2 regions of the Streptomyces sp. NBC_00988 genome follow, and region 1 is predicted to be linked to the other one. Evidence: predicted binding sites of a transcription regulator. Region 1 holds the regulator's gene; the other holds the start of a gene.
The links. The regulator HrcA, encoded in region 1, represses chaperone genes, less so after heat shock. The targets are predictions, from matches to a motif close to TTNGCACTCNGNNNNNCNGAGTGCNAA.
Positions count from the first base shown of each region.

Region 2: the regulator HrcA is predicted to act here: its motif matches at 1,746-1,772, upstream of groES (co-chaperone GroES).

Region 1 is NZ_CP108730.1:4,655,953-4,659,362, reverse strand. It holds gene OG496_RS21230 (DUF3097 domain-containing protein) at 1-22, opposite strand, end outside; gene OG496_RS21225 (MBL fold metallo-hydrolase) at 57-788, opposite strand; gene hrcA (heat-inducible transcriptional repressor HrcA) at 961-1,977, shown strand; gene dnaJ (molecular chaperone DnaJ) at 1,978-3,111, shown strand; gene OG496_RS21210 (nitronate monooxygenase) at 3,256-3,410, shown strand, end outside.
Region 2 is NZ_CP108730.1:7,404,884-7,408,293, reverse strand. It holds gene groL (chaperonin GroEL) at 1-1,142, opposite strand, end outside; gene groES (co-chaperone GroES) at 1,293-1,601, opposite strand; gene OG496_RS34235 (hypothetical protein) at 1,946-2,368, opposite strand; gene OG496_RS34230 (hypothetical protein) at 2,447-3,163, opposite strand; gene OG496_RS34225 (polysaccharide deacetylase family protein) at 3,160-3,410, opposite strand, start outside.

The sequences.
Region 1 (3,410 bases):
GGTCGGCGGAGTACTGGCGCATTCGGATGACGATAGGAGAACCGGGGCGACCGTCGTCACGACACGCCGAAACGCGTTGCCAACGCGTCCCGTTGGGCTCGCACGAACCCCGCGTCCACCACCGCTCCGTGACCAGGCACGTACAGCGCGTCCTCCCCGCCCAGGGAGAGGAGCCGGTCGAGCGCCGCAGGCCAGAGACCCGGAACCGCGTCCGGGCCGGCCTGGGGTTCGCCGGACTCCTCGACCAGGTCGCCGCAGAACACGACCGGCGGGTCGCCCGGCACCACGACCGCGAGATCGTGGTCGGTGTGTCCCCGGCCGTGCACCAGCAGGACCTCCGGGCCGCCGTCCAGTTCCAGCCGCATCTGACCCTGACCCCACACGTACACGCATTCGCGAGGGTGCACGAAGACGTCCGCCGCGTTCTCCGCCGCCCGCGGGTCCAGCCCGTTGCGCACCGCGTCGGCCAGCAGCTCCTCGCCCCCGCGCTCGAACACCTCGCTCGCGCCCCCGCCCACGAAAACCGTCGCCCCCGCGAACACCGCCGCCCCGAAGACATGGTCGAAATGGAGGTGGGTGAGCGCGAGAAGCGGCACACGGCGCCCGGCGAGTGCCTGCGCCTGCCTGCGCAACCGTGCGCCCTCCGCCAGGCTCGACCCCGCGTCGATCAGCAGTGCCGAGTCCCCGCCGATCACCAGCCCGACCGTGCAGTCCCAGCCAGGCAGCCGGCACCGGCCCACCCCGGCGGCCAGCCGCTCCCACCCCGCCTCTTCCCAAGTCACCGTCATACGGCGACGCTAACGGTGAGGGCACCAGGGATTGACATCGCAGGACCGGCCTTGCCCGGGGTGTACCTCACGGCCGTACACTGGGCCGGGGAACGCTGGCACTCGCGCGCACAGAGTGCCAGGAAAGGGCAGCCCGGCAACAAAACGGCGACCAGAACTGGAGGTGTGCGCGATGCTCAGCGAACGCAGGCTTCAGGTGCTGCGCGCCATCGTCCAGGACTATGTCGGCACCGAGGAGCCGGTCGGGTCCAAGGCGCTCACCGAGCGGCACAGCCTCGGCGTCTCCCCGGCGACCGTGCGCAACGACATGGCGGCCCTGGAGGACGAGGGCTACATCGCCCAGCCGCACACCAGCGCCGGGCGGATTCCGACGGACAAGGGCTACCGGCTCTTCGTCGACAAGCTCGCCGGCGTCAAGCCGATGACCGGCCCCGAGCGCAAGGCGATCCAGAACTTCCTGGACGGTGCCGTGGACCTCGACGACGTCGTCGGCCGTACGGTACGGCTGCTCGCGCAGCTCACCCGGCAGGTCGCCGTCGTGCAGTACCCCTCGTTGACCCGCTCGACCGTCCGCCACGTGGAGCTGCTGTCGCTGGCCCCCGCGCGCGTGATGCTCGTGCTGATCACCGACACCGGGCGGGTCGAGCAGCGCATGGTCGACTGCCCGGCGCCCTTCGGGGAGAGCTCGCTCGCGGATCTGCGCGCGCGGCTCAACAGCCGGATCGCGGCCCGCCGCTTCGCGGACGTACCGCTGCTCGTGCAGGACCTGCCGGAGGCCTTCGAGGCCGAGGACCGCGGCACGGTCGCGACGGTGCTCTCCACCCTCCTGGAGACCCTCGTCGAGGAGACCGAGGAGCGATTGATGATCGGCGGCACCGCCAATCTCACCCGCTTCGGACATGACTTTCCCCTCACCATCCGCCCCATCCTGGAAGCCCTTGAGGAGCAGGTCGTCCTCCTCAAGTTGCTTGGTGAGGCGGGGGATTCGGGCATGACCGTACGGATCGGTCATGAGAACGCCTACGAGGGACTCAACTCCACGTCGGTGGTGTCGGTCGGCTACGGTTCGGGCGGCGAGGCAGTCGCCAAGCTAGGCGTGGTCGGACCGACCCGCATGGATTACCCGGGAACGATGGGAGCGGTACGCGCAGTGGCACGGTACGTCGGACAGATCCTGGCGGAGTCCTAAGTGGCCACGGACTACTACGCCGTTCTCGGCGTGCGTCGCGACGCGTCGCAGGATGAGATCAAGAAGGCCTTCCGTAGGCTCGCGCGCGAGCTGCACCCGGACGTGAATCCGGATCCGAAGACCCAGGAGCGCTTCAAGGAGATCAACGCCGCTTACGAGGTGCTCTCGGACCCGCAGAAGAAGCAGGTCTACGACCTCGGCGGCGACCCCCTCTCACAGGCGGGCGGCGCGGGCGCGGGCTTCGGAGCCGGTGGCTTCGGGAACTTCTCGGACATCATGGACGCGTTCTTCGGTACGGCGTCGCAGCGCGGACCGCGCTCGCGCACCCGCCGGGGCCAGGACGCGATGATCCGGCTGGAGATCGAGCTCGACGAGGCGGCCTTCGGCACCACGAAGGACATCCAGGTCGACACGGCCGTCGTCTGCAACACCTGCAACGGCGAGGGCGCGGCCCCCGGCACCTCCGCGCAGACCTGTGACATGTGTCGCGGTCGCGGTGAGGTCTCGCAGGTGACCCGGTCCTTCCTGGGCCAGGTCATGACGTCCCGCCCCTGCCCCCAGTGCCAGGGCTTCGGCACGGTCGTGCCGACGCCGTGCCCGGAGTGCGCCGGCGACGGCCGCGTCCGCTCGCGGCGCACGCTCACGGTCAAGATCCCGGCGGGTGTGGACAACGGCACGCGGATCCAGCTCGCGGGCGAGGGCGAGGTCGGCCCCGGCGGCGGCCCCGCCGGTGACCTGTACGTCGAGATCCACGAGCTGCCGCACGCGATGTTCCAGCGCCGCGGCGACGACCTGCACTGCACGGTCACGCTCCCGATGACGGCGGCGTCCCTCGGTACGAAGGTGCCGTTGGAGACGCTGGACGGCATGGAGGAGGTCGACATCCGACCGGGCACCCAGTCCGGCCAGTCGATCCCGCTGCACACCCGCGGCATCACACATCTGCGCGGCGGCGGCCGGGGCGACCTCATCGTCCACGTCGAGGTCACCACCCCGACCAAGCTGGACGTGGAGCAGGAACGTCTGCTCCGCGAACTGGCGAAGCTGCGCGGCGAGGAGCGGCCCATGGGGACGTTCCAGCCGGGTCAGCAGGGGCTGTTCTCGCGCCTCAAGGACGCTTTCAACGGTCGCTGAGAGGGTCCGGGGGCGGAAGCCCCCGGACCCTCTCTTCATTCCGAACAGCCTCGTCCGCCATGGCCGGACCGGCTGAAAGTAGTGGCATGTGCCAGGGCCAAGGCCGGATTCGGACTTGTTCGGAGGACGTGACAACATGCCGTCATGTCCTCCGCACTGACCGATCTCTTCCCTCATCCGATCGTGCAGGCCCCGATGGCGGGCGGTGTCTCCGTCCCGCGCCTCGCGGCCGCCGTGGCCGAGGCCGGCGGGCTGGGGTTCCTCGCCGCCGGGTACAAAACGGCCGACGGCATGTACCA
Region 2 (3,410 bases), 2.7 Mb from region 1:
ACCTTGATCACGCACACGCCGCCGGCCAGCTTCGCGAGGCGCTCCTGGAGCTTCTCGCGGTCCCAGTCGGAGTCGGTGTTCTCGATCTCGGCCTTGATCTGGTTGACGCGGCCCGCGACCTCGGAGGAGTCGCCGGCACCGTCGACGACGGTCGTGTCGTCCTTGGTGACCGTCACGCGGCGGGCGGAGCCCAGCACGTCCAGGCCGACCTGGTCGAGCTTGAGGCCGACCTCCTCGGCGATGACCTGACCGCCGGTGAGGGTGGCGAGGTCGCCGAGCATCGCCTTGCGGCGGTCGCCGAAGCCGGGGGCCTTGACCGCGACCGCGTTGAACGTGCCGCGGATCTTGTTCACGACCAGGGTCGACAGGGCCTCGCCCTCGACGTCCTCGGCGATGATCAGCAGCGGCTTGGAGGCGTTGGCCTGGATGACCTTCTCCAGCAGCGGCAGCAGGTCCTGGATGGAGCTGATCTTGCCCTGGTGGATGAGGATGTACGGGTCTTCGAGGACCGCTTCCATGCGCTCCTGGTCCGTCACGAAGTACGGCGACAGGTAGCCCTTGTCGAAGGCCATGCCCTCGGTGAAGTCCAGCTCCAGACCGAAGGTGTTGGACTCCTCGACGGTGATGACACCGTCCTTGCCGACCTTGTCCATCGCCTCGGCGATGAGCTCGCCGACCTGGCTGTCCTGCGCGGACAGACCGGCGACGGCGGCGATGTCGGCCTTGTCGTCGATGGGCCGCGCGGTGGCGAGCAGCTCGTCGGAGATGGCCTTGACGGCGGCGTCGATGCCCTTCTTCAGGGCGGCCGGGGAGGCACCCGCGGCGACGTTGCGCAGGCCCTCGCGCACGAGCGCCTGGGCGAGCACGGTGGCGGTGGTGGTGCCGTCACCCGCGATGTCGTTGGTCTTGGTCGCCACCTCCTTCACCAGCTGGGCACCGAGGTTCTCGTACGGGTCCTCCAGCTCGACCTCGCGGGCGATGGTGACACCGTCGTTGGTGATGGTGGGGGCGCCGAACTTCTTGTCGATGACGACGTTGCGGCCCTTGGGGCCGATCGTCACCTTCACCGTGTCGGCAAGCTTGTTGACGCCGCGCTCGAGGGCGCGACGGGCGTCCTCGTCGAACTTCAGGATCTTCGCCATGGGAGCGGTTCAGCCCTCTCGGAAAACGTGGGTGAAACGAACTACGCCCCTGACGCCCGGCTTCATAAGGTCGCGGGGGCCAGGGGCGCAGCTCACTGCAAAACTGGGTGTATCGGTGAAGCTCAGTACATCCGGGTGGTACCGGGTGAACTACTTCTCGATGACCGCGAGCACGTCGCGGGCCGAGAGGACGAGGTACTCCTCGCCCTGGTACTTCACTTCGGTGCCGCCGTACTTGCTGTACAGCACGATGTCGCCGGTCTGGACGTCGAGCGGCAGGCGCTCGCCGTTCTCGAAGCGACCCGGGCCCACCGCGAGGACGACGCCCTCCTGGGGCTTCTCCTTCGCGGTGTCCGGGATGACCAGGCCAGAGGCCGTGGTCTGCTCGGCTTCGAGCGCCTGGACCACAATGCGGTCCTCGAGCGGCTTGATGGCAACCTTGGAGCTGGCGGTCGTCACGATCCGACCTCCCCCTTCGGAGATCTCACGGGGTTAACTGTCTGAGGTGGCGACCAGGTCGATCCGTCGTCGCGGGTGCCGGACCTGCCCGTCGCTATTGGCACTCTCCAGGGGGGAGTGCCAGGTCTGAGACTATGACTGCGATTAGCACTCGGTCAAGCGGAGTGCCAATGCCCGCGGCGCTTGAGCGGAATTTTGACGTCACCCTGAGCCGTGTGGCGGGCCTGTGCTTGATGCCGCCGTCCTTGGGGGCTGCGCCCCCAGACCCCCGCTATCGGCCTTCGGCCTCGTCCTCAAACGCCGGACGGGCTGATTTTGCCGACCGGCGTTGGACGGTTCCCGCACTAGTCCGCCGTGCACCCCCAGTAGCCGATCTCCGCCGGCTCGCCGTCGCGGTAGAGGATCGTGCACCGGCCCGTTCCACGGCCCGGGAAGGCCAGATCCCCGATGCGGAGAGCGGCGATCCATCGCTCGCGGGTGGGTCTGCCCTCAGGCGTCCAGTCGCACAGCTCGCCCTCGGACAGTGGCCGCATCATGGCGAAGTCGTCTCCGGACGCCGCGTCGATGAGCGCGTAGAAGTCGAGCACGGAGGACGTGCCGCCCGTCAGGATGTACTCCCGCCAGCCGTCGTCCTCCCACAGATCGACGATGTCCCGCCCCGGAAACCCGTGGTCGTCCTTGGCCAGTTCCTGTTCCTGCGCCTGCCGGAACGCCGACTCCAGATCCCTCTGGTACGGCCCGATGGAGGTCCACTCGTTGCCACCCATCGCAAGGCCCTTTCCACTCACCGCCGTTCGACGTGCGCGGCAGGCTATCCGGGGCGACTGACACCTACGGGACCGGCCCTAGAGGTAGTCCTCCAGGCGCCCCACCGTCAGACCCCGCTCCTGGATGCCCCGGAGGAGGCGGGCCGTCGTGCCGGTCGGGGTGATCTGGACGATGTCTCCGGGGGTGAGCCGGTGGTCGCCCCGGGCGTAGGTCAGGGTGCCGGTCGTCGTGGAGGCCCGCCAGAGGACCAGGGCGGAGATGCCGCAGTCGGCCGCGGCGCGGCGGGTCGTCGTGTCGTACGTGCCCTCGGGGGGCCGGAGCAGGCGGGAGCCGGGGTGGGGGCGGTGGCCGCAGATCTCGGTGCGCTGGGTGGCGTAGGGCAGGCCGGTGAAGCGGGCGGGCTTCGGGGGTGTGCGGAACTCCGTGACCGGGAGGCGCAGTTCGCGGATCAGGTCGGTGAACCTCGGGTCCCGGCGGGCGCTCGCGTCGTGGTCGTAGGTCAGGAAGACGACCCGGTCGCGGGTGCGGACGTGGTCCACGACGGGTGGAAGGCCCGGACCCGCCGAGCGGGCGGCGGGGTGAGGGGACGGTTTCGGGGCGGGGGCCAGCGGGGCCGTCAAACCCCAGTGGCGGTACGGCTGTTCGCGGGCCGGGCCGTGCGGGTGGACGCGTTGGGCGGCCTTCTTGCCGAGCCGTTCGATGGGGTCGACGGACTGGGCGCAACCGGTGAGGAACAGCAGAGCGGCCGCCGACGCGACGGCCACCGGTACCCGCAGACGGCCCGCCCGCCTCACAGGTAGTCCTCCAGGCGGGCCACCGCGTAACCCTCGGCCGTGACCTTGCCCAGGAAGCGGCGCATGTCGTCGACCATCGTGCCCTTCCAGTCCTCGCGGCCCCGGAAGTGCGTCAGGACGATGTCGCCGGGGTGCAGGGACCGGTCGTCCTCGCGGTACTCCCAGTGGTCGACGAACACCTCCTCGTCCCAGATCGGGGCGTACTTGACGCCACAGGACTTCGCGGCGACGAGGGTGTCGTGATTGT